DNA from 3 places in the Blautia sp. 1033sp1_1033st1_G9_1033SCRN_220408 genome. Region 2 is predicted to be linked to each of the others. Evidence: predicted binding sites of a transcription regulator. Region 2 holds the regulator's gene; each other region holds the start of a gene.
What was found. Region 2 encodes HrcA, which represses chaperone genes, less so after heat shock. Its sites were predicted from a motif close to TGTTAGCACTCNNNNNNNNNGAGTGCTAACA; they were not measured.

Region 1 (10,163 bases), on a different contig from region 2:
TGGCAGCAGCCATGAACCCTTGTCCATGTGGCTTTTTTCCGGATATGAACAGGTGCCGCTGCACTCCTGGAGAAGTGAGTCACTATCTGGGGAAGATCAGCAATCCTTTGCTTGACCGGATCGATCTTTGTACGGAGGTATCGCCTGTATCTTTTCAGCAGATGAATGGCGCGCCGGAAGGAGAATCCTCTGATACGATCCGGGAAAGAGTAGAGCGAACCAGGCAGATCCAGCTGGAAAGATATCAAAAGGAAAACATATGCTTTAACGGAGAGCTTTCCGGCAGACAGATCCAGAAATACTGCGGGGTTACAGAAGAAGGAAACAGGCTTCTTGAACAGGCATTCCGAAAAATGGAACTTAGTGGCAGAGCGTATCACAGAATACTGAAAGTGGCCAGAACCATTGCGGATATGGAGCAGGAGGATAAGATACATGTTTCCCACATTTCGCAGGCTTTATCCTATCGTGCATTTGACAAAAAATACTGGGTATAAATGAAGAAACAGTGAGGTATTTTATATGGAAGGAAAACAAACAGAAATAAGAAAGATCACCATAAACAGTAAGGAATATCCCAAGCGTCTTAAGAAGCTGTCAGGTATGCCAAAAGAACTTTATGTAATAGGAAATCTGCCGGAAGACAATGCACCCACAGCAGCTGTGGTAGGGGCCAGAATGTGCAGCGCCTATGGAAAAAGGCAGGCTCATTGTTATGCAAAGGTACTGGCAGAATACGGGATCCAGGTGATAAGCGGTATGGCATTGGGAATCGATACTCAGGGACATTTGGGCGCATTGGAGGCACAAAGGCCAACTTATGCAGTGCTGGGCAGCGGCGTGGATGTGTGTTATCCTGCAGCCAACCGGAAGCTTTACAATCAGATCCTGGAAACCGGAGGAGGGATCATCAGTGAATTTCCTCCCGGGATGCCGCCAAAGGCAGGACATTTTCCTGCACGAAACAGGATCATCAGTGCCCTGGCAGATGTGGTGCTGATCGTGGAAGCCAGAGAACGAAGCGGATCTTTGATCACTGCAGGCTTTGCTCTTGATCAGGGAAAGGCAGTGTATGCCCTTCCGGGACAGGTGGATCAGATTCTTTCACAGGGCTGTAATCAGCTGATTTTTGATGGGGCAGGCATTGCCTGGTGTCCGGAAATCCTGCTTGGGGAATGGGGGATTTTTCCTGAAAAGAAGGAGACAGCAGGAGAAAAAAAGAACTTAGGACTTGCAAGAGATTTGGAATTGGTGTATAGTTGTCTCGATTTACGACCTGAAAACCTGGATTATTTTATTCAAAAAACAGGATTTTCAGCAGGAAAAACAAGCGGGCTGCTGATGCAGCTTCAGGTATTGGGGCTTGCCAGTGAGGTGGGCAGACAGCATTATGTTAGATGTAAGTAACATGTGACTACATTATGATTTAGCTTAGGAGAGTTATCATGGCAAAGTATCTGGTGATAGTTGAGTCACCTGCAAAGGTAAAGACAATTAAGAAGTTTTTGGGGGCAAATTATGAAGTAGAGGCATCAAACGGACATGTACGGGATTTCCCAAAGAGTCAGTTTGGCATTGATGTGGATAATGATTTTGAACCGAAATATATAACCATCCGTGGAAAGGGAGAATTGCTTGCCAAACTTCGTAAGGCAGCGAAGAAAGCAGATAAGATCTATCTTGCAACGGACCCTGACCGTGAGGGAGAGGCTATTTCCTGGCATTTATCACAGGCTCTGAAAGAGGATCCAAAGAAAATGCACAGGATCACCTTTAATGAGATCACAAAGACTGCAGTAAAGGATTCGTTGAAGCATCCAAGAGAACTAAATCTGAACCTGGTGGACGCACAGCAGGCAAGGCGTATGCTGGATCGTATGGTGGGTTATACCATCAGTCCTCTTTTATGGGTAAAGGTGAAGAGAGGCTTAAGTGCAGGAAGGGTACAGTCTGTAGCTTTACGTATCATCTGCGACAGAGAGGATGAGATCAATTCTTTTATTCCGGAAGAATACTGGAGCCTGGACGGAGACTTCATTGTAAATGGAGAGAAAAAGCCACTGGAAGCCAGATTCTACGGCACAGACAAGCGGATGGAGATCCATAATAAGCAGGAGATGGACCAGGTACTGAAGGCTCTGGAGGGGCAGGAGTATGAGATTTCCGAGGTAAAGAAAGGAGAACGCACCAAGAATGCGCCACTTCCTTTTACTACCAGTACTCTTCAGCAGGAGGCTGCCAAAACATTGAATTTTTCTACACAGAAGACCATGCGTCTGGCACAGCAGCTGTATGAAGGCGTGGATATCAAGGGCAGCGGCACAGTAGGTGTGATCACCTATCTGCGTACAGATTCTACCAGGATCTCTGAGGAAGCTGACAGTGCTGCAAGAGCTTATATTGGAGACAATTATGGTGAGCAGTATGTTTCCCATTTCGAAAAAGCAGTGAAAAAGGGACAGAAGATCCAGGATGCCCATGAAGCGATCCGTCCTACAGATATCAGCAGGACTCCTCAGATGATCAAGGACTCCCTTTCAAGAGATCAGTTCAGGCTTTATCAGCTGATCTGGAAACGCTTTGCAGCCAGCCGGATGGCAGCAGCCAAGTATGAGACCACATCTGTGAAGATCCGGGCAGGGGAATATACCTTCACAGTTGCAGCTTCCAAGGTGGCCTTTGACGGTTTTATGTGTGTATACACCCAGGAAGATGATGAGAAGAAGGGCAATGTATTAAGCCAAAGTCTGGAAAAGGGCATGAAGCTTTCCTTAAAGGAATTAAAGCCACAGCAGCATTTTACACAGCCGCCGGCTCATTATACAGAGGCTTCCCTTGTAAAAACCATGGAAGAACTGGGAATCGGACGCCCAAGTACTTATGCGCCTACCATTACCACGATTATCAGCAGAAGGTATGTGTCAAAAGAGCAGAAGAACCTTTATGTAACCGAACTGGGTGAAGTTGTAAATAATATTATGAAACAGGCATTTCCAAGTATTGTAGATGTGAATTTTACAGCTACCATGGAAGGTCTTCTGGACTGCGTGGAAGCAGGGACAGTACAGTGGAAGACAGTTGTCCGTAATTTCTATCCGGATCTGAAAGCAGATGTGGATGCTGCACAGAAGGAACTGGAAAAAGTAGATATCCAGGACGAAGTTACAGATGTGATCTGCGATAACTGCGGACGTCATATGGTGATCAAATATGGTCCCCATGGCAGATTTCTTGCATGCCCTGGATTCCCGGAGTGCAGAAACACTAAGCCATATTATGAAAAGATTGGTGTACAGTGTCCTAAGTGCGGCGGTGAGGTTGTGCTGAAAAAGACCAAAAAGGGCAGAAAATATTACGGCTGTGAGAACAATCCGGAATGTGATTTTATGTCCTGGCAGAAGCCGTCTAAGAAGAAATGCCCAAAATGCGGTAATTATATGGTGGAAAAAGGCAATAAACTGGTATGCAGCCAGGAAACCTGTGGATATGTGGAACAGAAAACAACCGATGATGAGGATAAATAATGCTTTTTTCAGTCAATATTTATTAATAAGATATATTTCCTGAAAAATCGGGTAAAATAAAAAAATAGTAAAAAATGTCTTGTAAATATCCTGCAAAACGTGTAGTATGATTATATCAGATTACAGGATTGCTTCATAAAAGAAGTGAAAGGAGGACAATATGAGCGTTCAGTTACTGGATAGAACAAGGAAGATTAACAAGCTTCTTCACAACAGCAACTCCAGCAAGGTGGTATTTAATGATATCTGCCAGGTTCTGATGGAGACTCTAAGCTCCAACATTCTTGTACTTAGTAAGAAGGGTAAGGTATTAGGTATAAGCTTATGTCCTGGAGTTGAGGAAATCACAGAACTGATTGAAGATAAAGTTGGCGGCTATGTGGATGGAATGTTGAATGAAAGGTTTCTGGGCGTTCTGTCTACCAAAGAAAATGTAAATCTCCAGACGCTTGGGTTTGAGCATGTATCTGCAAGCTACCAGGGGATTATCAATCCCATTGACATTGCAGGTGAGAGACTTGGCACGGTATTTATGTACCGTAAGGACCGTCCATATGATATAGAAGATATTATTGTCAGCGAATACGGCACTACTGTTGTAGGGCTGGAGATGATGCGGGCGGTGCATGAAGAGAATGCGGAGGAAGACCGTAAGAAGCAGGTTGTGAAGTCTGCTTTTAATACTTTATCATTTTCGGAATTGGAAGCCATCATCCATATCTTTGATGAACTGAATGGGGATGAGGGGATACTGGTTGCCAGCAAGATTGCTGACAGAGTAGGGATCACCCGTTCCGTTATTGTGAATGCACTTCGCAAATTTGAAAGTGCAGGTGTGATCGAATCACGTTCTTCAGGTATGAAGGGAACTTATATTAAGGTTTTGAATGAAGTGATCTTCGATGAACTGGAGGAGATCAAAGCCCAGAAGAATAACAAGAAAGCCTGAACAGGGCTGGGATATCAGATGATCAGAAGGCTGTTGCAGAGATTGCAGCAGTCTTTTTTATGTAATAGGAAATTACTCCGTAATGTTCCTATTACATAAAAACGCTCCGCGAGGATGCGACCAGATGCATGAGGAATATGTCTGCTAAAGCAGACTGCATCTGGCGCGCAAAGCGTAACAAGTCCCTCAAAGATTGAGGGATACAGGGAGTTTGAAGCGGACTTGTTCGCTTTGTTCCGTAATCAGGAAATTATTCCGTAAGGTTCTTATTGCTAAAAATGCATCGCAATGATGGGCTTTGTGTATACTGTACCTGTAGGATTCTGGCTTGGCTTGCTGGCTGTTTCTTTTGCTGCTATATTTACATCATTTTTTTATAAAAATAAAAAAATTAGAAAACAAGAGAAAAATAAAGAATAAATAAGATTTTAAAAGAATACACTGTAATCTATAAGCGTGAAAAGAGTTGCAGAAAAGCGATAAATTCAATAATATAGGGACAGTGATTAGCACTCATATTAATTGAGTGCTAGCAAATTAGAAATGAAGAGCATTGCAATAATAAAGGAGGACATAAATCATGAAGTTAGTACCATTAGGTGACAGGGTTGTATTAAAACAGTTAGAAGCAGAAGAAACTACAAAGTCCGGTATTGTTCTTCCTGGTCAGGCACAGGAAAAACCACAGCAGGCAGAGGTTATTGCTGTAGGTCCTGGCGGCGTTGTTGATGGCAAAGAAGTAAAAATGGAAGTTGCTGTAGGAGATAAGGTTATCTACTCCAAATATGCAGGAACAGAAGTGAAACTTGAAAACGAAGAATATATTGTTGTAAAACAGGGCGATATTTTAGCTGTTATTAAATAAAAACAGGAGGATTGATGATCATGGCAAAAGAGATTAAATATGGCGCAGAAGCCAGAGCAGCACTTGAAGCTGGTGTGAATAAATTAGCTGATGCAGTAAGAGTAACACTTGGACCGAAAGGAAGAAACGTAGTTCTTGATAAACAGTTTGGCGCTCCGCTGATCACTAACGATGGTGTTACCATTGCGAAAGAAATCGAGCTTGAGGATGCATTTGAAAATATGGGTGCACAGCTGATTAAAGAAGTAGCATCCAAAACCAACGATGTTGCAGGTGATGGTACTACAACTGCTACAGTACTTGCTCAGGCAATGGTACATGAGGGAATGAGAAACCTGGCAGCAGGTGCAAACCCGATCATTATGAGAAAAGGTATGAAGAAAGCTACAGATGTTGCTGTAGAAGCAATCAAGAAGATGAGCCAGAAAGTAAGCGGTAAATCCCAGATCGCAAATGTAGCAGCAATTTCTGCAAGTGATGAAGAGGTTGGTAAGCTGGTAGCTGATGCTATGGAGAAGGTTTCCAATGATGGTGTTATCACTGTAGAAGAATCCAAGACTATGCATACAGAGCTTGACCTGGTAGAAGGTATGCAGTTTGACCGTGGATATATTTCAGCATATATGTCCACAGATATGGAGAAAATGGAAGCAACACTGGAAGATCCATATATCCTGATCACAGATAAGAAGATCAGCAATATCCAGGAAGTTCTTCCGCTTCTGGAGCAGATCGTTCAGGCTGGAGCAAAGCTTCTGATCATTGCAGAGGATGTTGAGGGTGAGGCTCTTACTACTCTGATCGTAAACAAATTAAGAGGAACCTTCCAGGTAGTGGCTGTTAAAGCTCCTGGCTATGGTGACAGAAGAAAAGAAATGCTTCAGGATATTGCAATCCTTACAGGCGGTACAGTGATCTCTGATGAGGTTGGTCTGGAACTGAAGGATGCTACAATGGCTCAGTTAGGCCGTGCAAAATCCGTTAAAGTTGCAAAAGAGAATACCGTTATCGTTGACGGTCTTGGAAAGAAAGAAGATATTGCAAACCGTGTTGCACAGATCCGTGCTCAGATTGAGGAGACAAAATCTGATTTCGACAGAGAGAAGCTTCAGGAAAGACTTGCAAAACTGTCTGGCGGTGTAGCTGTGATCCGTGTTGGTGCTGCAACTGAGACAGAGATGAAAGAAGCAAAACTTCGTATGGAAGATGCTCTGGCAGCTACAAGAGCAGCTGTTGAGGAAGGCATTATCGCAGGTGGCGGTTCTGCTTACATCCATGCTACCAAAGAGGTTGGTGAGCTGGCTGCATCTCTTGAGGGAGATGAGAAGACCGGTGCCAACATCATCCTGAAAGCACTGGAGGCTCCTCTGTTCCGTATTTCTGCAAATGCAGGACTTGAGGGATCCGTGATCATCAATAAAGTAAAAGAGTCTGAGCCAGGAATTGGTTTTGATGCTCTGAATGAGAAATATGTGGATATGGTTAGCGCAGGTATCCTTGATCCTGCAAAAGTTACCAGAAGTGCCCTTCAGAACGCTACAAGCGTTGCATCTACACTGCTTACAACAGAGTCTGTTGTTGCAAACATCAAAGAAGATGCACCGGCAGTACCGGCTGGCGGACAGGGAATGGGTATGATGTAATCCCAGCCACATTATAAAGAGGTACATCATAAAGAAAGTATAAATTGGGGTCGGCGTCATAGACGCTGGCCCTGTTTTGTGATATACTGAAAAAAATGTCAGGAATAGTAGAAGATGTACTGGAAGCACTGCTCGACTTGAATTGAACTTTCTGACAATTACAAAAATTAAAAACAAAAAAAGAAATAGGAGAAGATGTTATGAGTGACTTATATCAGGAGCATCTGGTAAAGAAAGAGCGCACAGCAGCGGATTCTGCAGTCCGGATCGCAGTGATAGGATTTACTGCACTTTTTGTTGTGGCAGGTTTGTTTATCACACCAATTGCTCTGCTTCTGGCACTGGTTCTTGGTCTGGCAGGGTATTTTATACTGTTTCCAAGGACTGACCTGGAGTACGAGTATCTTTATGTGAACGGTGAACTGGACATTGACAAGATCATGGCCAAATCCAAGAGAAAAAGAGTTAAAAATCTGGATATTAAGAATGCAGATCTGGTAGCTCCCCTTACCTCCCACAGGATGGATTATTACAACAATAACCAGAAGATGAAGGTGTACGATTTTTCTTCTGGAAATGCAGAGCACAAGCGTTTTGCCATGATCATCAGAGATAATGGAGAGTCCTGCAAAGTGATCCTGGAGCCGGATGAGAAGATGATCCAGGCGATTCGGAGCAGTGCGCCAAGCAAGGTCTTTCTGGACTGAGTAAACAGGTTGTGACAAGGTCTTTTTGGCCTGACCCAGTGTGTCATGGCAAGGTTTTTCCGGCCTGACCCAGTGTGTCATGCTAAGAATTTTTCAGGCTAACCCGGTATTGACACTGATTATTTTTTTTGCTAAACTATGGAACAATACATAAAAAATAAAACACAAAACATTTAACAAGGGAGGAAATGCAATGGGTACTATCATTGGAGAGGGCATTACATTTGACGATGTTCTTTTAGTTCCGGCGTATTCAAAGGTAATTCCGAATCAGGTTGATGTAACCACGTATCTGACCAAGAAAGTAAAATTAAACATACCGCTGATGAGTGCAGGTATGGATACCGTTACAGAGCACAGAATGGCGATTGCCATGGCCAGACAGGGTGGTATTGGTATTATTCACAAGAATATGTCTATCGAGGCGCAGGCTGATGAGGTAGATAAAGTTAAGCGTTCCGAGAACGGCGTTATCACAGACCCATTCTATTTGTCCCCAGAGCACACATTGAAGGATGCCAACGACCTGATGGCAAAATTCCGTATTTCAGGTGTTCCGATCACAGAAGGCAGAAAGTTGGTAGGTATCATTACCAACCGTGACCTTAAGTTTGAGACAGACTTTTCCAAGAAGATTAAAGAATGCATGACTTCTGAAGGACTGATCACTGCAAAAGAAGGGATCACTCTTGAAGATGCAAAGAAGATTCTTGCCAAGTCCCGTAAAGAGAAGCTTCCCATCGTTGATGATGACTTCAACTTAAAGGGACTGATCACTATTAAGGATATTGAGAAGCAGATCAAATATCCGCTGGCAGCGAAGGATTCCCAGGGACGTCTGCTCTGTGGTGCAGCTGTAGGTATTACAGCTAATGTACTTGCACGTGTAGAGGCACTGGTTGCAGCTAACGTAGATGTGATCGTGATCGATTCAGCCCACGGCCATTCTGAGAATATCCTCCGTGCTGTTCGGGAGATCAAGGCAGCATATCCGGAGCTTCAGGTGATCGCAGGGAATGTAGCTACAGGAGCAGCTACAAAGGCTCTGATCGATGCAGGAGTGGATGCTGTTAAAGTTGGTATCGGACCTGGATCTATTTGTACTACCCGTGTGGTTGCCGGTATTGGTGTTCCACAGATCACAGCAGTTATGGACTGTTACGAAGTGGCAAGCCGTTATGATATCCCTATCATTGCAGATGGTGGTATTAAGTATTCCGGTGATATTACTAAGGCGATCGCAGCAGGTGCTAATGTGTGTATGATGGGAAGCATGTTCGCAGGATGCGATGAGAGTCCGGGAACATTTGAATTATATCAGGGAAGAAAGTACAAGGTATATCGTGGTATGGGATCTATTGCAGCTATGGAGAACGGCAGCAAGGATCGTTATTTCCAGGAGAATGCCAAGAAGCTTGTTCCTGAAGGTGTTGAGGGCCGTGTAGCATACAAGGGCCATTTGGAGGATACTGTATTCCAGTTAATGGGCGGTCTTCGTTCAGGTATGGGATACTGTGGCGCCGAGAATATTGAGATACTGAAGACAACCGGCAGATTTGTTAAGATCTCCGCTGCATCTCTGAAAGAGTCTCATCCTCATGATATCCACATTACAAAAGAAGCACCGAACTACAGTGTAGATGATAAATAAATATGACAGATAAATCTCCCAGGCCGTCTTTTCCAAGGCGGCCTGATTTACATAAAGAGAAAAGAACAATACCTGGAAAAAGGCAGCGGATACGGCAGCGTAACCGGCGGCTGATCCTTGCGTGCAGCCTTTTGCTGCTGATCCTTGTCTGCATGATCTGGCTGATCAACAGAAAGTATACAGCAGATCAGTCAGAGGAAATGACCAGTCAGAATGCATCCAGTGTAGAGGGTACTTCCGATGGCCCTCAGCAGTGGCAGGAACAGGGAGCACCGTATATTGATGTGCAGCTGCTTACCCCTAATGAGTATTCCAGGCCGCAGCTGCCCATTGCACAGGTTAATTATATTGCCATTCATTATACAGCGAATCCGGGAGCCTCTGCACAGGACAACAGGGATTATTTTGAGAATCTGTCCTGGACCCATGAGACAAAGGTAAGCAGCCATTTCGTGATTGGACTGGAGGGCGAGGTGATCCAGTGTATTCCATCTTCTGAGATGTCCTATGCCACCAATTCCAGGAACGTAGACACTTTGTCTATTGAGTGCTGCCATCCAGACGAGACCGGGAAGTTTAATGATACCACTTATGAATCTTGCGTAAAACTGGCAGCCTGGCTTTGTGTGCGTTTTGGACTGGATCAGGAGGCAGTGATCCGGCATTATGATGTAACAGGGAAAGAATGCCCTAAATATTATGTGGATAATCCTCAGGCCTGGGAGCAGATGAAGGCTGATATACAGGCTCGCATTCAGGCGGTTCAAGTCGAGTAGCCGCGAGACTTGGCGCGTGATTCTGGTCAGCGTAAGCTGACATATTCT
Region 2 (10,163 bases):
GATGAAGGGTTGCCGAAATCCTCTGTCATTGTTTTTACCACGATCTGTGCTACCTGAGGATAGCATCTGGTTGTGGCTGAATTATCAAAATATGCTTCCATCTTATCTTTCCTCCAGCTGGAACATCAGTACTGACAGGATCGCCATGCCTGCTGTCTCTGTACGCAGGATCCTGTGCCCCAGTGTGATCTGTCTTGCTCCATGTTCCATGGCAAGCTGGACCTCTTCTTTTTCAAGACCGCCTTCAGGACCAATAAATATCCCTACGCTCATCCCTGGCTTTACTTGAGACAGAATCTGTCGTGTTTCTTCCATTCCCTTAGCATTCTCATACGGAATAAGACAAAGATCCATCTGCCCGGCAAAATCCAAAGCTTCTTTGAAGGACATTACCGGCTCTACCTTTGGAACGATCATCCTTCTCGACTGCTTTGCACCACCTTCTGCGATCTGCTGCCATCTTTGCTGTTTCTTCTGGGCTTTCTTGGCATCAAGCCGTACCACACACCGTTTCATCTCTACCGGGATAATGGAATAAGCCCCAAGCTCCACTGCTTTCTGCACGATCAGATCCATCTTATCTCCTTTGGGAATCCCCTGAAAAAGATACAGCCGGGTTGGAAGTTCATAATCCGGTCTGGAAATATAATAAATCTTAAGTTCTATCTGTTCCGGTGAAAGGGATTGGATGCTGCAATAATATTCCTTTTCGCCCCCTGCACTGATCCAAAGTTCTTCACCTTCCCGCATACGGAGCACATTCCGGATATGGTTCACATCATCCCCACAGATCAGGATCTGTCCTGCAGCTTCATCTACCTGTCCAGGCTCTACAAAAAATCTCTGCATGCTTATTCCTTTCTTGCTGTCACACATACCCACTCACCCTGATGGGTGATCTCTTCCACCAAAAGACCGGCAGCTTTCACAGCCTGTACCACCGTGTCCTCTTTCACATCCAGAATCCCTGATGTTACATAATAAGCGCCCTTTTTCATATGGCTTACCACTTCTGGTGTCAGAGCAACCAATACATCTGCCAGGATATTGGCTGTTACAAGATCATACTTCTCGTAGCCTGCCTGATCCTGGATCTTCTTATCATCAATAATATTACCGATCATCATATCAAAGGCATCATCCGGGATCCCATTGGCTTCTTTATTCTCTGCGACTGCAGGAACTGCACAGGGATCCAGATCCGTGCCAACTACATGGGCTGCTCCCAGCTTCAATCCTACAATGCCAAGAATACCGCTTCCTGTTCCTACATCCAGCATCTGTGTATCTTTATGGACCAGCTTTTTCAGCTGGCGGATCACCAGCTGGGTCGTCTCATGCATACCAGTGCCAAAAGCAGTGCCCGGATCGATATGAAGGATCATTTTCCCTTTATCCTCTTCTTTAACCTCTTCCCAGGAAGGTACGATCAGAATATCATCTACATAAAACTGATGGAAGTATTCTTTCCAGTTATTGATCCAGTCCTTATCCTCTGTCTGGGACTGTTCAATACTGCCCTCTCCAATATCCATATAAGAGCTGACCTCATCCAGTACCTGGCGTACATTTTGCAGTACTTCTTCTATATCCTCATCTTCTTCAAGATAAAAATTCAGGTATGCGATCCCGTCATCCTCTGGACAATCAGGCATAATATCTACAAACATCTGTGCTTTATCTTCATCTGTAAGAGGCTGCTTGTCCTGGATCTCCACACCCTGGATTCCCACATCCGCAAGAGCTGAAATGATCACATCCTCTGCCTCTGTTTTTGTCTTAATGGTAAAACGATTCCACTTCATCTAAATTTCCTTCTCCTTTCCAAATCTTGTGATTTAACACCTCAAAAAATCCCATCAGCTTCTGGTATCGCTGCTTTTTACCGTAAAATCTCCAGAATATTTCCACAAGTGCCACTCCTGCCACAGCATCCACAATATAATGCTGCTTCAATACCTGGGTGGAAACAATGATCAGTGATGCAAATACAAAGGAAAATCTCTGATACCACACAGGAATCTCCCTGGCTCCCTTAAGTCCACGATAACACATCCAGCTTACATAACAATGGATGGAAGGAAAAAGATTAGATGGATGCACACCTCCATCCATAGCATACACAATACCCAGGATCTTTTCAGAAATAGTGCCATCTGTCAGCTCCGGTCGGATATTGGTAGTAGGGATTACTAGGAATAAAATAAAGCATGTCAGATGAATGGTCAGGTCTGTAGCCACAAATCTGTAAAATATTTCTTTCCCCCTTCTTGCAGACAGAAGATATCCAATTGCCCAGAAAGGAAATGCCAGGATATAAAACCACACAAAAAATGGAACCAGAGGCACAGCCCGGTCAAATCCCATGGTAAAATCAAAATGATGCCTGTTTGCAGTAAGAAGATCACTTCCCCAGTAGATCAGGCAGTTGGCTGCCAGGATAGTCAAAAGCGGGAGAACCGCCCATCTGGGTACATATTTATCAAGAAATTGTTTCCATTTTGCTTTTTCTTTCAAAGCCGACGACTCCTTTTCTATATTAGGTCTAACCCTTAATATACAATAAGACACAAAAAAAGAAAAGAGGTGAATCCCTCTTTTCTCGTATTTCTCACCGTCAAACCTTTATTTTACTCTTCAAAAGTCTCTTTCAGCTTATCCATAAAGCTCTTTTTCTTCTTTTCGCTCTTTTCAGGGCCATCCCCCTTTGCTTCAGCAGGACGGTTGCCGCAAGCTTCATCAAATCTGCGAAGGGCTTCCTTGGCCTCTTCATTCAGGCCTGTAGGAACCTGAACCACCAGGGTAACATAATGATCACCACGTATGTTCTTATTCCGCAGGGAAGGAACTCCTTTGCCTTTCAGGCGGATCCTGGTGTCTGTCTGTGTGCCGGGCTTCACTGTATATACCACATCTCCGTCCACAGTGCTGATCTTCACATCTCCGCCCAATGCTGCCTGAGCATAAGTAATAGGAGCTGTGGAAAAAATATTCATATCCTGTCTCTGGAAAATAGGATGACGAGCCACGTTCACTTCAACAAGAAGATCTCCTCTTGGTCCTCCGTTTACTCCTGGCTCACCCTTCTCACGGATGCGGATGCTCTGTCCATTGTCAATACCTGCCGGTACGGACACCTGGATCTTCTTCCTGCTGGAAGTATAACCGGTTCCCCGACAAGCGGAACACTTTTCTTTGATGATCTTTCCAGTTCCATGGCAGTCCGGACAGGTCTGTACATTACGCACCATGCCAAACATGGACTGCTGGGTATAGACGATCTGACCTTCCCCGTTACATCTTGGACAGGTAACCGGAGATGTACCCGGTTTGGCTCCTGTGCCGTGGCAGGTAGTGCATTCATCTTTTAATGTGATCTCCAGCTCCTTATCACATCCGAAAACAGCTTCCTCAAATGTAATATTGACTCTTGCACGGAGATTGGCTCCCTTTGTAGGCCCGTTATTCGGTCTTCTCCTGCTTCCGCCTCCAAACAAATCGCCAAATATGTCCCCGAAAATATCTCCCATGTCTGAACCTGAAAAATCAAATCCACCAAAACCACCAGCACCACCGCCGCCACCATTTTCAAAGGCTGCATGCCCGAACTGATCATACTGTTTTCTTTTCGCAGGATCACTTAGCACGCTGTAGGCTTCTGTGGCTTCTTTAAATTTTGCTTCAGCTTCTTTGTCTCCCGGGTTTACATCCGGATGATACTTCTTGGCTAACTGTCGATATGCTTTTTTCAGTGTTGCATCATCCGCATTCCTGTCAACACCAAGAACCTCGTAGTAATCTCTTTTATCAGCCATAGTCTCTTTTCCCTAATATAATTATTTAGAACCTTAACATCGGCTGCCACTTCTATTTCAAAGCAGCAGCCGTCATAACAGTCACTTTATTTATGCTGCCGTCTGTGCTATTAAAAACAGACAGCTGCTATTTTACACCTCTTTGTAGTCAGCGTCAACTACATCATCACCATATCCGGCTTCATTGCTGCCTGTAGCTCCGCCCTGGGATGCGCCTCCCATATCCGGGCCTGCTCCTGCAGCTCCACCCTGTGGATTCTGTGCCTCATACATCTTTGCAAAAAGCTTCTGAGCACTTTCCATCATCTTCTCCTGTGCAGCTTTGATATCAGCTACCTGAGAATCTGTAACTTCATCAGGATTTGTGCATTTTGCAAGGATATCTTTCAGGGCATTCAGATCAGACTCGACTGCTGCCTTATCATTGGCATCGATCTTATCTCCTGCTTCTTTCAGGGCATTCTCAACCTGGAATACCATGGAATCTGCATTGTTCTTTGTATCGATTGCTTCTTTACGTTTCTTATCCTGTGCCTCAAACTCAGCAGCTTCTTTTACTGCCTTGTCGATATCGGACTCAGACATATTAGATCCTGCTGTAATGGTAATGTGCTGCTCTTTACCTGTACCAAGATCTTTTGCAGATACATTTACGATACCATTGGCATCAATATCAAATGTAACCTCAATCTGCGGAACACCACGACGTGCTGGCGGAATACCATCCAGACGGAACTGTCCAAGGGATTTGTTGTCTTTTGCGAACTGACGCTCACCCTGTACTACGTTAATGTCTACGGCAGTCTGATTATCTGCTGCTGTAGAGAAGATCTGGCTCTTCTTTGTAGGAATGGTTGTATTTCTCTCGATCAGTCTTGTAGCAATACCACCCATTGTCTCAATAGAAAGTGACAGCGGAGTAACATCCAGAAGAAGGATATCACCTGCGCCAGCCTCTCCTGCAAGCTTACCACCCTGTACGGAAGCACCAAGTGCAACACACTCATCCGGGTTAAGAGATTTGCTTGGCTCCTTGCCAGTCAGCTGACGAACCTTATCCTGAACAGCAGGGATACGTGTAGATCCACCAACCAGAAGTACCTGACCAAGCTCAGATGCTGTAAGGCCAGCATCTGAAAGTGCACGGCGAACCGGCTCTGCAGTCTTCTCAACCAGATCATGTGTCAGTTCATCGAATTTAGCTCTTGTAAGGTTCATATCGAAATGCTTCGGACCTTCTGCTGTAGCTGTAATGAACGGCAGGTTAATATTGGTTGTTGTTGCAGAAGAAAGCTCTTTCTTTGCTTTCTCAGCTGCTTCTTTCAGTCTCTGAAGTGCCATCTTATCGTTGCTTAAATCAACACCCTCGTTCTTCTTGAACTCGGAAAGCATATAATCTGTGATTCTCTGGTCGAAGTCATCACCACCAAGACGGTTATTACCTGCTGTGGAAAGAACCTCGATAACACCATCGCCGATCTCAATGATAGAAACATCAAATGTACCACCGCCAAGGTCATATACCATGATCTTCTGCTCTTTTTCATTATCAAGACCATAAGCAAGAGCTGCTGCTGTAGGCTCGTTGATAATACGTTTTACATCAAGACCTGCGATCTTACCTGCATCCTTGGTAGCCTGACGCTGTGCATCATTGAAATATGCTGGAACTGTGATCACCGCTTCTGTTACAGGCTCACCTAAGTATCCTTCTGCATCTTTTTTCAGCTTCTGAAGGATCATAGCGGAAATCTCCTGTGGAGAATATTTCTTACCATCAATATTTACACGATAATCTGTACCCATCTCTCTCTTAATGGAAGAGATTGTCTTTTCTGCATTTGTTACAGCCTGACGTTTTGCAGGCTCACCTACCAGACGCTCACCTGTCTTTGTAAATGCAACAACAGACGGTGTTGTTCTGGATCCTTCTGTATTTGCAATAACGGTAGGTTTTCCACCTTCCATAACTGCTACACAACTGTTTGTAGTACCTAAATCAATACCAATAATCTTACTCATGATAATTCCCTCCTGATTAATTTGCAACTTTAACCATACTGTGTCTTACAACAAAATCTTTATAGGTATATCCCTTCTGGAATACTTCTACTACTTCATTAGCACCTGCATTTTCATCCTCTACATGCATCACTGCATTATGGAGGTTCGGATCAAACTCTTTGCCTTTGGCCTCGATCTCCTTAACACCCATCTCATCAAGAGCGGTCATCAACTGTTTGTAGATCATCTTCATGCCATCTGCAAAGGCATCTCCCTCTGGAGCCTGTGCAAGTCCTCTTTCAAAATTATCCACAACAGGCAGGATCTTTTCAACAATATCTCTTGCCCCGATCACATACATGCTGGCCTTTTCCTTTTCCGTTCTTTTACGGAAATTATCAAACTCAGCCATGCTTCTCTTTAAACGATCGGTAAGCTCTTCCACCTGCTGTTCAAATTTATCTTTTTTCTTTTTTCCGAAGAAAGAAGTCTTTGTCTTTTCTTCCGGTTTGGCATCTTTTGTTTCTGGCTCTTCTGATGCTTCAGCCTCTGGAACTTCTTTTTCCTCTTCTTTGGAAGATTCTTTCTCTGTATCCTCAGCCTCGGCTGCTGTCTCTTCTTCGCTGCCGTCAGTCACCGGAATCTCAACTGTTTCTTCTGTAGCTTCGGTTTCTTTCTTTATATCTGACACGCTGTCAACCGCCTTTCTATGTTTTCTTATTTACTGCTTCATCAAGATGAACCTTAAGCTTCTTCAAGCTGTCCACAACATTCTCATAATCCATACGCTTAGGTCCGATGATACCGATGGTTCCATGCATCCCATTGCCCAACTCATAAGAGGCAGTCACAACACTGCAATCCTTCATGGTCTGAATGGGAACCTCATCACCGATGTACACCTGCACACCTGTGCTTTCCTGATCACCCATGCTCTCACGAACCATATCTGCCAATTCCTTCTTATCCTCGAAAGTGGAGATCAGCTCGCTTGCTCTGGACTTGTCAGCCAGCTCCGGATATTTAAAAATATTGGTGGTTCCTGATGTATATACTTCCAAATCTTCCTCATCCACCTGAATGGTGGCTGCCACTGCATCTAACACGGTAGCTACCACACCGCTGTGGGTTCCTGCCTGCTCCTTCAGTCTGGCGATCATACCAAGATTGATATCCTGGATAGGAACTCCGTTCAGGTTGGTATTCAGAAGAAGGTTTAATTTCAGAATAGTCTGGTCATCCATCTCTTCGTCCAGATCAATGATCTGATTGCGGATCACATTGCCTTCACAAACAACAACTGCGATCAGCTGGTGCTCACTGACTCTGGAAAGCTGAATGAATTTCAATCGGCTTCCGCTGTACTGTGGAACCGTGATCATAGTGGCATAATTAGTATTGGCTGCCAAAACCTTGGCAACCTTCTTTAATACTTTATCCATCTTATCCGTGTTCTCTATCATCATCTCACGGATCTCTGCGATCTCTGATTCCTTTTCCCTGGTCAGTTCATCTACATAGAGACGATAGCCTTTGTCAGATGGAATCCTTCCTGCAGATGTATGAGGCTGTACGATATATCCCATATCGGTCAGGTCTGACATCTCATTCCGGATGGTTGCTGAACTTACATTCAGATCTGGATATTTGGAAATTGTCCTGGAACCTACCGGCTCACCTGTTTCCATGTATGTTTTGATGATTGCTTTCAGTATTTTCTTTTTGCGCTCATCTAATACGTCATCCATGAATGTTTGCTCCTTTCTCCATCTGTTTTGTTAGCACTCAACATAATGGAGTGCTAACATCTATGGTCTTAAGATACACCTGTTGTAAAAGTTTGTCAATATTTTTTACAAAATATTTGTGTGAAAATTTGGTGATGATTTTTCCTGATTGAGAAATGATTGTAAACGGCTTATAATATAGTTACGCAATATAAAAAAAGGAAAACACTACAATGGATTATAAAAAACATCTGACCTATTTTACAGGACTGGCTATCGGGCTTCTGACTCTTTTACTGGCTTTATTTCTTTCTCCTGCTGTTCCATGCTCAGCCGGCACTGCTTCTGTCACCTGGCGCGTTACCCAGTACGGCGATGACCATGCCGGAAAGCAGTCCATGTTCTATACCATCAAGGGCAGTAACGGCAAACTGATCGTAGTAGATGGTGGCTGGACAGATCAGGAGGCCTTTGTCCGTAAGACCATCCAAAGTCTGGGCAGCAAAGTTGATCTGTGGATCATCACTCACCCGCATCCGGATCATACCGGTGCTTTTATCAAAATCTTTTCTTCTCCAGGAGATATCCAGATTCGAAAAGTGATCGCTCCTAAGATCAATGACAGTCGCTACCGTAAATTTAAACACAGCTGGGATGAATATCCTGTGTTTCAGCAGTTTATGAAATTAATGTGCGGCACCTCCAAAATCCACTGGAAAGGAGCTGGTGACAGCTTCCGTTTTTCCGGACTGAAATTTCAGTTTTTCAACGGTTACAGCAACACCCTTACCAATACCACCAAAGACATCTGCAATGGTTCCTCCCTGGTATTTAAAGTATCCGGCAGGAAAACCAGCATGCTGTTCACAGGAGATATTCTCACAAAGGTAGGCAGACGGCTGATCAGTACATATAAGAAGCAACTAAAATCCACCTTTCTGCAGGCGCCGCACCACGGCAATAATACAGGTCGTTATTCCTTCTATAAATATATCGGTGCTGATATCACTTTTGTGGATGCCCCTGCTTTTCTCCGGACTTATCCTGCAGTAGCCCGGAATCTTCAAAATATAAAAGCACTTGGCGGACAGGTATATACCTACAACAGTTCCAGGCGAAGCGTTATCATTCACTGAAAATTGCAGGAAGATTGGGGATTTCCTGTAAGATCACAAAATGACCGGTCAGATGTGTTTACACCTGCCGGTCATTTGTATAAAACAGCCCCAGCAGTCCAAGCCCTGGGCTATGATACCTGATTTTTTGTTTTATATACGCTTACCGCTCCATCTCTATGTGAAATCCCTGATTTTCATGTTCTTTTATAATATTTTCCACTTCTTTCAGATTCATGGAGGTTAAATCCCCTGGAATGGTATTCTTTGCTGCACCGCTGATATTTCCGAAACCCGTCGCCTTTTCACAGCTGCCTTCCTCACATAAAAGCCCATATAGCACACCGGATAGCTTAATTCCATAAATCTCAAGAGATTCATCCCTCCTTACATAGGTTTATTATCTATTTTATCTGTGGTTTTCCTTTCGGCAAACGCAGTCTCTTTTGAATTTCTTTCACTCTGGTTACTTGTGATTGAAATACTGATGAAGATTGCAACCTACTCTGTAGTTGCAGTAGAAATAATCAGTATTATCCCTATACTTTCAAAAGTATTTCTGCTATAATCGGGAAACAGAGTACAGCGCAGACGGTAACGTCCACCCATAAATAGATTCTGACAAAGAGGTGTTTCCATGGATCATTTCAAATTACATTCCGAATACAAACCTACCGGCGATCAGCCGCAGGCCATTGAGGAACTGGTCAAGGGCTTCAAAGAAGGTAACCAGTTTGAAACCCTGCTGGGTGTTACCGGCTCAGGTAAGACCTTTACCATGGCAAATGTGATCACACAGCTGAATAAACCTACCCTTGTCCTTGCCCACAATAAAACACTGGCAGCACAGCTGTATGGTGAGTTTAAGGAGTTCTTCCCTGAGAACGCAGTGGAATATTTTGTCTCCTATTATGACTATTATCAGCCGGAAGCTTATGTTCCCTCCTCTGATACGTATATTGCCAAGGATTCAGCCATCAATGATGAGATCGACAAGCTTCGTCTTTCCGCTACTGCTGCCATGTCCGAAAGGCGTGATGTGATCATTGTATCTTCTGTTTCCTGCATTTACGGTCTGGGTTCTCCTCAGGAATTCCAGGACATGATGATCTCTCTTCGGCCTGGCATGACCAAAGACCGGGATGAAGTGATCCGGGAACTAATCGATATCCAGTACACCAGGAATGAAATGGATTTTCACCGCAGTACCTTCCGGGTACGTGGAGATACTCTGGAGATCTTCCCTGCCAACTACTCTGACAGTGCGATCCGTGTAGAGTTTTTCGGCGATGAAATCGACCGGATCACAGAGATTGATGTGCTTACCGGTGAGATCAAATGTGAGGTTTCCCATGCTGGGATTTTTCCGGCTTCTCATTATGTAGTACCAATGGAACAAATCCAGCGTGCAGCCAAGGCAATCGAAGAAGAACTGGAAGAACGTGTTACTTACTTTAAAAGCGAAGACAAGCTTCTGGAAGCCCAGCGTATTTCCGAACGAA
Region 3 (10,163 bases), on a different contig from region 2:
ATGTACAGATGTTACGTTCTACCCGGTGTCTTTGGAAGAAATCCAAGCATATGTAAAAACAGGCGAGCCAATGGATAAGGCTGGAAGCTATGGGATCCAGGGGGCTTTCGGGATTTATGTAAAAGAGATCAAGGGAGATTACAATAATGTGATCGGCCTTCCTGTTGGACGGCTTTTATACGAAACGAAAAAAATGGGGATAAATCTGAAAGGATGAGATTATGAGAAAAGCGTGTATTTTCGATCTGGATGGAACACTGGCATTTACACTGGATTCAATGGCGACTGTGGCTAATCAGGTGCTTACAGAATTGGGACTTAGAGAACTTCCTACTGAAAAATTTAAATATTATTGTGGGGACGGGGCAGATATGCTGGTTCGCAGATGTCTGGAAGATGCAGGAGATCCTCAGCTGGACCATTATGAAGAGGCAAGAAAAATGTACAGAGAAAGGTTTGACCAGGATCCACTTTATAAGGTTTCTGTATATCCGCATATGATGGAAGCTTTAAATGCGTTAAAAGAAGCTGGGGTTAAAATTGCTGTTTGTTCTAACAAGCCACATGTTGCTTCTGTAAAAGTGGTAGAGGAACTGTTTGGGGATCTTTTTGATGTGGTGATCGGACAAAGCTCCCAGATTCGCAGGAAACCTGCACCGGATGAACCTTTAAAAGCAGCACAGATCATGAATGTAAAGCCAGAAGAATGTATGTATTTTGGAGATACTGGCACAGACATGCAGACAGGAAAAGCGGCTGGCATGCTGACTGTGGGTGTGCTTTGGGGATATCGCACAAAAGACGAATTGATTGCAAACGGTGCAGATCTTCTGCTTGAAACACCGAAAGATATATGGAAAATTTACAGGGAGAAAAAAGATGATTAAATTGATCGCAAGTGATCTGGACGGAACTTTGCTGCTAAACGGAGCGCAGGATCTGCCAGAGGAAATGTTTGATCTGATTCCAAGACTGAAAAAAGCGGGGATTCTTTTTGCTGCTGCCAGCGGAAGACAGTATGCGAATATGAGACGTCTGTTTGCCCCGGTTGTATCAGATATGGCGTTTATATGTGAAAACGGTGCATTGGTGGTAAAAGATGATAAGATCCTGTATCAGGAGACCTTTGACTCAGACCTGATGAAAGATATCATCCAGGCAGTAAATGAAAAGGAAGGTGCAGAATACTCTTGCTCTACAAAAGATTTTTACTATATTCAGCCGAAAACAGAGGAATATTACAATCTGCTCAAGAATGTGGTGAAATGTGACTGTAAGGTGATCAAAGGTGTGGAGGAGATCACGCTTCCTTGTTTGAAAATGGCAGTATATGAGCCGGCAGGGGTTACAGATGAATGTATAAAATACTGGCAGAACCGGTTCAGTGATCGCTGCAAGGTTGTGACGTCAGGAACGGCATGGATTGATTTTATACCTTTTCAGACGAATAAAGCCATTGGGTTGCGAGCTTTACAGGATGTGTATGGCATTGCAGCAGATGAGTGTATGGTCTTTGGGGACGAATACAATGATATTGAAATGCTTCAGGCAGTAAAATACAGCTTTGCCATGGCACATTCCAAGCCGGGGGTACGTGCTTCGGCAGATTTTGAGGCAGAAAGAGAAGAGCCGGTGTTGGAGGCTATTCTTCAGTCGGAGGGAAATATAGAGAAAATTCCCCTTACTCCGGCGAGAAGATAATTCCATGCAAGCAGGAGACACAACTAAATAGAAAACACAACTAAAAACTAAATAGGAAACACAACTAAATAGGAAACTGAACAGCAGGAGGAAAATAATATGTATACAGAAGAATGCATTAACATATTTCTGAAAAAACAGGGACAGCTTTTTGATGAACCAGTAGCAGAGAATCCGGAAGAGGCAGAGGCTTTTCTGGAAGACTGCATGGCGGTTGTGGTAGATTCCATCAAGGATGTAAAAGTATATCTGTCCGGAATGGGCGCAGATGTAGATGGACTTTCAGATGAAGAACTGGAAGAAGAAAGTGAAGTTTTTCCTCTTCCTGATGGAACATATTTGATCGTAGAAGGGTGAAACTGTCAGGTAAATCCATTTTACATGAAGAAAAAAAAGTCTGCTATAATACATATAGAAAATAAAACAGCAGATATATCCGGATCAGAATTAGTGATATGATTTGCCGGACATAAAATGTAAAGGAGGATGGCATATGAAACCCAAAAAGATTTTATCTGTTCTAATGGCAATGCTTATGGCTCTTTCGTTACTTCCGTCACTTGTATTTGCATCGGAAGCACAGGCTGTGAAGCTTGATGGAAAGCTGAAGATCAAAGGAACAGCTTCTGTGGGAAGTGTGCTCAGAGCAGAGTATAAAAAGGTAATTCCTGAAGGGATTACAGACGAGGATGTTACATTCCAGTGGTCAAGAAAGACTGGAGATGAACTGACTGAGGTGGGTAAAGAGAAAACGTACACCCTGGTACAGGAAGATATGGGCAACAGGATCCAGCTTAAGATCACAGGAAATGAAGAACTTGGTTTTACAGGTGAATTAAAGGCACTTAGTGTGGAGGTTGTGGCAGAGGGTGAGACTCCTGCTCCGGATGAGGATAATGAAGATGACCTTACGCAGCAGGATGTACAGATTCCGGAGGCTGCAGGCGAGGGTGCTTCAGACGCAGACGTAGATGTTCAGGGTGATACCCAGGATACAGACATTCCGGAGGCTGGGGATGATACCCAGGATGCAAATATTCCGGAGGCTGGGGATGATACCCAGGATACAGACATTCCAGAGGCTGGGGATGATGCCCAGGATGCAAACATCCCGGAGGCTGGAGGAGATACCCAGGATACAAATATTCCAGAGGCTTCTGATGACGGCACTACGGGAGCTGCCCAGGATATTCCGGCAGATACAGACAACAGTGCGATCCAGATCAATAATGAAGAGACTCTTAATATTCCGGAGACTACAGATGCAGATGCTCCGGAACTGACATACAGTGCAGAAGTATCTATGGATAACAGCACTGGTGTACTTGATTTTGGCAGTGCAGAGGCAGGATATACACAGCTTCCTGGTGAGCAGTATGTGACTATTACTAACACAGGCACAGGCGATTTGAATTTCACCAGTGTTTCACCAGAGCACTTTATGGTACAGGATATTACAGAGCCTTTGAAAGCAGGGGAATCTGTAAATGTATGGGTTCAGCCAAGAGAGGGTATACCGGCTGGTATTTATAAGGACACGATCACCTATACTACCGAGGAAGGTGCACAGGCTTCCTTTGAAGCAGATTTCACAGTGAATGAAGCAGCTCAGGTAACAGATGGAAATGGTGAGGATACAAATGCACCACAGGATCAGCAGAAAACTGATCCGGCACCTTCTGTGACTTCAGACGTGCCTGCAGGAACAGCCCTTACATTTGATCCTGTTACAGCAGGATATACAGAACTTCCAGCAGGGAAGACTGTAAGCTTCAGCAATCAGGCAGGCACAGCAGAGGCACAGCTTAAGGCAGTGCTTGACGCAGGTGCACAGGCAGCTTTTACAGCAGCATTTTCAGCAGATACCTTAGCAGTAGGCGCAACGGAATCTTCAGTATTGACAGTTCAGCCAGTAGCTGGTCTTACAGCAGGTACTTATTCCGGTAATGTGACTGTACAGGTTAATGGAGTGGATTTTGCTACCTATCCTGTATCCCTTACAGTGAATGCACCGGCAGCAGCGAGTCTGGCAGCAGATCCGGCAAGCGGAAGTACTCTTGCATTTGATTCTGTAAAAGAAGGATATGCAGCAGCACCAGATGCAAAGTCTGTTACAGTAAGCAATTCAGGAAATGCAGCAGCGAATCTGACAGCTGTTCTTGATGAGGCAGGACAGAATGCATTTACTGCAGCTCTTTCACAGGCTTCTATAGCAGGTGGGGAGTCTGCTATTCTGGCAGTTCAGCCGAAGATGGGGTTGAAAGCTGGTACCTATACAGGTCAGGTGTCTGTATTGAATGACGGAAATGTTGTATTCACATATACATTTTCTTTGACGGTGGCACCGGCAGATGTATTTGGATTATCTGTAAATCCCAGCATAGTTGATTTTGGTACTGTGAAAGCCGGTTATACAGAAGCACCACAGGCTGGCACAGTTACTGTAAAGAATGAAGGTAATACAACCATCAATCTGAAGCAGCCAACAGGCGGTGATTTTGAGGTGGGTGCTCTTTCAGCAGTGACACTTGCACCAGGTGAGAGTGCAACCTTTACTATAAGACCTAAGACAGGTCTTGCAGAAGGACTGTTTGATCAGGATATTGTAGTAGCAAGCGATAATTCCCAGACAAGTGTAAAGGCAATCCTTACAGTTGCAAAAGCAGAGGTTAAACTGACAGGGATTACCAAACCTTCTCAAATTACAGGGCTTGCCAATGGTACGAAGAAATCCGCTAAGGCTCTGAAGCTTCCTGAGACTGTTGTCATCAGTACTACAAATGGAAAGATGAAAGCATCCGTTAAATGGGATGTAAATGGCAGCTCTTATGATCCGGACAGTACAGATGCACAGACATTTACTGTAAAGGGAACAGTGACATTACCTAGTGGTGTGACCAATCCTGATCAGATCAGCACTATTGTTTCTGCAAAAGTAAGTGTGAATGGACGTTCTGCAGTGCTTGCAGACCCATCCGGAAATACTATTGCAGGGATTGATCCTAACGCAGCTTATACTACAGCGACCAAGATCACCGTCACAGCAAATGGTGCAGGTATGAATAATACCGATCCTGGAACCGGAGATACCAGATATATTCCGGCAAGCTGGAAGGTTCTTGAAGAAAGAAAGTGGGAGCAGGCTCCTTATTCAGCTACATTCAGAATGGCTAAGGCAGGAAGCTATACTATGACAGTTGTATTCAATCAGCAGAAATACGATGGAAGTAACTGGGTAAATACAGGTGCACAGGATGCTAAGCAGGTCAACTTCAATGTTTCACAGGCAGATGGCCAGGATCTTACCCCGGCAGCGAACCGTACAGATGCTAACCAGAAAAATGCAGTACGTACCGGTGATAACACACCGATCATGACATTTGTGATTATTCTGGTGGTTGCAGTGATCTGCATCATTGGTGTAGTTGTTTACAGAAAAAAGAAAAAATGATTTCATAATATAGTGATGTTGTCAGCAGGCTTTTTAGGGAAGCTTATTATTCCCTAAAAAGCCTGCTGTTTTATGAAACAAAGCCTGCTGTTAGCACTCAACTTGCATGAGTGCTAAATTTTTCTTGACTTTTGAAAAGAAGAGTATTAGTATATATTGCATAAGAGTAAAAATCAAAGGAGAGTGATCTACATGGCTGAAAAGCATGGTAGTTTATCAATTAACAGTGACAATATTTTTCCAATTATAAAGAAATGGTTATATTCTGATCATGATATTTTTGTCAGGGAACTGGTTTCCAATGGCTGTGATGCAGTGACGAAGCTGAAGAAACTGGATGTAATGGGCGAGTATACATTGCCGGATGATTACAAGCCGGAGATCCATATTATTGTAGATCCGGAAAAGAAGACCCTGAAGTTTATTGATAATGGTCTTGGTATGACTGCAGATGAAGTAGAAGAGTATATTACACAGATAGCCTTTTCAGGCGCTACCCAGTTCCTGGAGCAGTATAAGGATAAGACTACAGATGATCAGATTATCGGTCATTTTGGACTGGGATTTTATTCTGCATTTATGGTTGCAGATGAGGTTCATATTGATACTCTTTCTTATAAAGAGGGCGCCACAGCTGTACATTGGACATGTGATGGCGGTACAGAATATGATATGCAGGATGGGGATAAGACAACAGTTGGTACAGAGATCACACTGTTCCTGAATGAAGAGAGCGTAGAATTTGCCAATGAATATCGTATGCGTGAAGTACTTCAGAAATATTGTTCCTTCATGCCGGTAAATATTTATCTTGCTAAGGAAAATCAGGAGCAGGAGTACGAAACCATTGATGAGTCAGAGCTTCGTGAGGATGATGTAGTTGTTGAGCATATTCATGAAGATGCTAAGACTGAAGAGAAAGAAAATGATAAAGGAGAGAAAGAGGTTGTCGAAGTTTCTCCTGCAAAGGATAAGGTAAAGATTAACAAACGTCCAGTATCCTTAAGCAATCCCCATCCACTGTGGATGAAGCATCCAAATGAATGCACAGAGGAAGAATACAAAGAGTTTTATAGGACTGTATTTATGGACTACAAGGAGCCATTGTTCTGGATCCACCTGAATATGGATTATCCCTTTAACTTAAAAGGTATCCTGTATTTCCCGAAGATCAATACAGAGTATGATTCTATCGAAGGAACCATCAAGCTTTATAATAATCAGGTATTTATTGCTGATAATATTAAAGAAGTGATTCCAGAGTTCCTGCTTTTACTGAAAGGTGTGATCGATTGTCCGGATCTGCCTCTGAATGTATCCAGATCAGCACTTCAGAATGATGGATTTGTACAGAAAATTTCTGAATATATTACCAAAAAGGTTGCAGACAAATTGACTGGTATGTGTAAGACAGACAGAGAATCCTATGAGAAATACTGGGATGATATCAGTCCATTTATTAAATTTGGCTGCATTAAGGATAATAAATTTGCAGATAAAATGCATGATTACATTCTGTTCAAGAATATTGACGGAAAATATCTTACATTGAAGGACTGCATTGAAGAAAATAAAAAAGATCAGAATGTTGAAGAGAAGGCTGAAGATACAAAAGAAGCAGAAGAGAAGAAAGAAGAAACTTCTGATGATAAGAAAGAGCCGGAAAAGACAACGATCTTTTATGTGACAGATGAGATCCAGCAGAGCCAGTATATCAATATGTTCCGTGAAGCAGGCAAAGATGCTGTGATCATGAAACATAATATTGATGCTCCGTTTATCACTCATTTGGAGCAGAAAGATGAGCATGTACAGTTTAAGAGAATTGATGCAGACCTTTCTGAAGAAATGAAAGAAGATGCTGCCATTGACGAAGATACAGTAAAGAAGCTGACAGATATCTTCCGTACAAGCCTTAAGAAAGATAAATTGGAAGTAAAGGTTGAAAAGCTGAAAAATGCGGGTGTTGCAGCAATGGTTACTTTGTCTGAGGAAAGCCGCCGTATGCAGGATATGATGAAAATGTATAATATGTATGGCATGGATCCGTCCATGTTTGGAGGTCAGGAAACCCTAATCCTGAATGCAAACCATCCGCTGGTACAGTATGTGGCAGAGCATACAGATGGGGAGAATACATCCATGATCTGTGAACAGCTGTATGATCTGGCAATGATGAGCCATAAACAGCTTTCACCAGAAGAAATGACAAAATTTGTTAAGAGAAGCAATGATATTCTGCTGAAACTGGCAGAAGCTTAATAAAGCCGTAAGAAGGTCGCTGTCTGGTACAAGATATATTATATCTGTACCAGAGACAGCGATTTTTTTTATCTCAGTCGAGAAGATTCCCGCTTTTTTCAGGTGGTGAGTAACAGCAAGCTCGACTTGAAAAAAAATTATAAAAAATATATATATTTTTCCGGAGTTGTTGTGTATAATATTAATGGGTTATTGTTGTAATTCAGATGATTCTTTCAGATAGAATCCAGAAAAGTGTAAGAAAAGCCGTATTGTATCACTGTGTGAACCAAGGTAAGAAGTAAAGGAAACATTGTTTTACAGGAGGAGAGTTATGAGAAAGGTTTACGGCTTGATTAGAACACTTGGAGCTACTTCAAAGTATAAAGGTTATTATTTTGTTGCAGAAGCAGTGAAATTGTCAATGGGATTCGCAGAAAAGCCTGTACGGATCACGAAAGATGTATATCCCTGTCTGGCACGGAAATTTAAGTCCACACCTGTAAATGTGGAGCATGATATACGTACCGTTATTAATATATGTTGGGAGAACAACCGTGAAAAGATACAGGAAATTGCAGGTTACACTTTAGAGTATAAACCTACAAACAGTGAGTTTGTCGATATGTTGGCATATTATCTGAAAGAGCAGATCTGACAAAGCATATGTGAAAGATGACAAAGGATGAAGAAGAGCTGAAACAGGAGTCGGAATGGCGAAACTGACTCCGGAGATTACATCTCTTCAAATATGATTTGATGCTGGGAAAAAAAGTCCAGTACCATACCGTCCCATAACTGTTCCAGACGTTTGTCTGGAATAAATGTGTTGAAAGCTGTCCCTGTTGTACATAGCAGGATTTTGTTTTTGAACTGAAGATTCAGATAAAGTCCACTGATGGCAGAAGGGGCAGCAGAAAGGCTGGCCTGAGCCGCAAGAGCCTGTGTCTGAGTTTTGGACAGCTGAAGAACGATCTTGAAAGAAAGAGGCGTGCGTTTGCCACGGATCACGGACCAGCAGAAAGGTCTTGTTTCTTTCCAAAGGGAGTAGGTGCGCCCACTTTTCTGGAGTATCTGAAGCTGGTCACTGTCCAGAAAATCTGTATGCAGTTTCCCATCAATAGAAAATGTATTATAAGTTGTAATCTCAGCCTGGTTCAACCAGAATGAATCAAATACTTCTCTTATAAATAGTTTGTTCGTAAAATCTCGAAGATCTGTTATTTTTAAAGCAATCATTGAAAATCCTCTGTTTCATAATATGTAAGATACCTATTCCCACATCATTATAAACGAAAATAAAAAAAAAGGATAGAGTTTTCTAAAAAGACTTTTCAAATACAATATGATATGCTAATATAGATGTGGTATTCAATACTACATATTATGGAAAAGAGGACGATATAATTGAGCTATAAGATTGTGATAGATAGTTGCGGAGAACTTTTAGATGAATGGAAGCAGGATACCAGATTTGAATCTGTCCCTCTTACTTTGACTGTTGGAAATGAGAATATCATAGATGATAGTACTTTTGACCAGGCGGATTTTCTGAAAAAGGTGGCTGATTGTCCGGAATGTCCAAAGTCAGCCTGCCCATCACCGGAACGATACAGGAAGGCTTTCGACTGCGATGCGGATCATGTGTATTGCGTTACTTTATCAGCTGAGCTGAGCGGATCCTATAACAGTGCAATGCTGGGAAGAAGTCTGGTGGAAGAAAAGCATCCAGGCAAGAAGATCCATATATTTAATTCTTGTTCTGCATCGGTTGGAGAAACCCTGATCGCATTAAAGATCCAGGAATGTGAAGAAAAGGGGATGGACTATAAGCAAACGATCGATACGGTAGAACATTATATTTCACAGCAGAATACTTTTTTTGTACTTGAGAATCTTGAAACTCTTCGTAAGAACGGGCGTCTTAGCAGGGTGAAGGCATTGGTTGCATCAGCACTGAAGATCAAACCTGTGATGGGTGCTACTCAGGAAGGTACCATATGTCAGCTTGACCAGGCAAGAGGTATGAATAAGGCTCTTGTGAAGATGGTAGAACACATTCAGGAAGTAACCACAGACAGTGTAAATCGGACATTGGCTATTTCTCATTGCAACTGTGCACAGCGTGCCCAGATGCTGAAGGAGGCTCTTGAGGAAAAAATGAACCTTAAGAAGATCCTGGTTCTGGATACTGCGGGAGTCAGCAGTATGTATGCCAATGATGGCGGGATTATTGTTGTTGTATAAGGTTTGAGGCTTTTCTTTTCTTTAAGAGTGTGCTATAATATGCAGAAATAATATTTTGCAGTGAGCATATAAAGGAGATAGATTATGAGCCAGAAAAAAGTGGATGCTTACAAAGCTGAAAAAGCGAACCGTGAAAAAATCATGAAAAAAGAAAAAAGGGTTCTTCGTCTTGAGAAGCTGATTGCCCTTGCGTTTTGTATAGTTGCAGTTGTATGGATCGGATTTTCTGTATACAGCAAGGTAAATGAAGGCAAAGAAGAAGTAGTGGTAAATACTGAGATGGATACTTCCGCTCTGGATGATTACCTTTCCGGGATCGCTACTGACGCTGCTGATGCAGAATGATAATTGCCTGCTGATCGGATAGCAGCAATACCAGCAGAGCTTTGATACAGGCTGTAATGCGAATAAAGTTTTAATTGTGAAAGTACTGAACAATTACGAAATTATAAAGGATAGTGGATATGACAGAGATTTCTGCCGATTCCACTATTCTTTTTGGCTTTTATGCAATATATTTTTT

Region 1: a site for HrcA is predicted at 4,978-5,008, ahead of groES (co-chaperone GroES). Genes of this name have one in related genera too.
Region 3: a site for HrcA is predicted at 5,241-5,271, ahead of htpG (molecular chaperone HtpG). Genes of this name have one in related genera too.

The regions. Positions count from the first base shown of each region.
Region 1 is NZ_JBFKZO010000014.1:26,989-37,151, reverse strand. It holds gene AB5916_RS11150 (YifB family Mg chelatase-like AAA ATPase) at 1-497, shown strand, start outside; gene dprA (DNA-processing protein DprA) at 523-1,407, shown strand; gene topA (type I DNA topoisomerase) at 1,446-3,524, shown strand; gene codY (GTP-sensing pleiotropic transcriptional regulator CodY) at 3,685-4,473, shown strand; gene AB5916_RS11130 (hypothetical protein) at 4,762-4,893, shown strand; gene groES (co-chaperone GroES) at 5,054-5,338, shown strand; gene groL (chaperonin GroEL) at 5,359-6,981, shown strand; gene AB5916_RS11115 (DUF6106 family protein) at 7,182-7,688, shown strand; gene guaB (IMP dehydrogenase) at 7,882-9,339, shown strand; gene AB5916_RS11105 (N-acetylmuramoyl-L-alanine amidase family protein) at 9,342-10,115, shown strand.
Region 2 is NZ_JBFKZO010000005.1:137,792-147,954, reverse strand. It holds gene AB5916_RS06010 (cysteine desulfurase family protein) at 1-101, opposite strand, end outside; gene AB5916_RS06005 (16S rRNA (uracil(1498)-N(3))-methyltransferase) at 103-849, opposite strand; gene prmA (50S ribosomal protein L11 methyltransferase) at 852-1,805, opposite strand; gene AB5916_RS05995 (phosphatase PAP2 family protein) at 1,780-2,517, opposite strand; gene dnaJ (molecular chaperone DnaJ) at 2,631-3,815, opposite strand; gene dnaK (molecular chaperone DnaK) at 3,948-5,837, opposite strand; gene grpE (nucleotide exchange factor GrpE) at 5,854-6,501, opposite strand; gene hrcA (heat-inducible transcriptional repressor HrcA) at 6,527-7,567, opposite strand; gene AB5916_RS05970 (ComEC/Rec2 family competence protein) at 7,780-8,682, shown strand; gene uvrB (excinuclease ABC subunit UvrB) at 9,299-10,163, shown strand, end outside.
Region 3 is NZ_JBFKZO010000013.1:28,666-38,828, reverse strand. It holds gene AB5916_RS10710 (Maf family protein) at 1-217, shown strand, start outside; gene AB5916_RS10705 (HAD family hydrolase) at 222-887, shown strand; gene AB5916_RS10700 (HAD family hydrolase) at 880-1,701, shown strand; gene AB5916_RS10695 (glyoxalase) at 1,801-2,058, shown strand; gene AB5916_RS10690 (hypothetical protein) at 2,195-5,152, shown strand; gene htpG (molecular chaperone HtpG) at 5,345-7,414, shown strand; gene AB5916_RS10680 (sporulation initiation factor Spo0A C-terminal domain-containing protein) at 7,728-8,051, shown strand; gene AB5916_RS10675 (DUF5721 family protein) at 8,129-8,632, opposite strand; gene AB5916_RS10670 (DegV family protein) at 8,801-9,640, shown strand; gene AB5916_RS10665 (hypothetical protein) at 9,725-9,985, shown strand.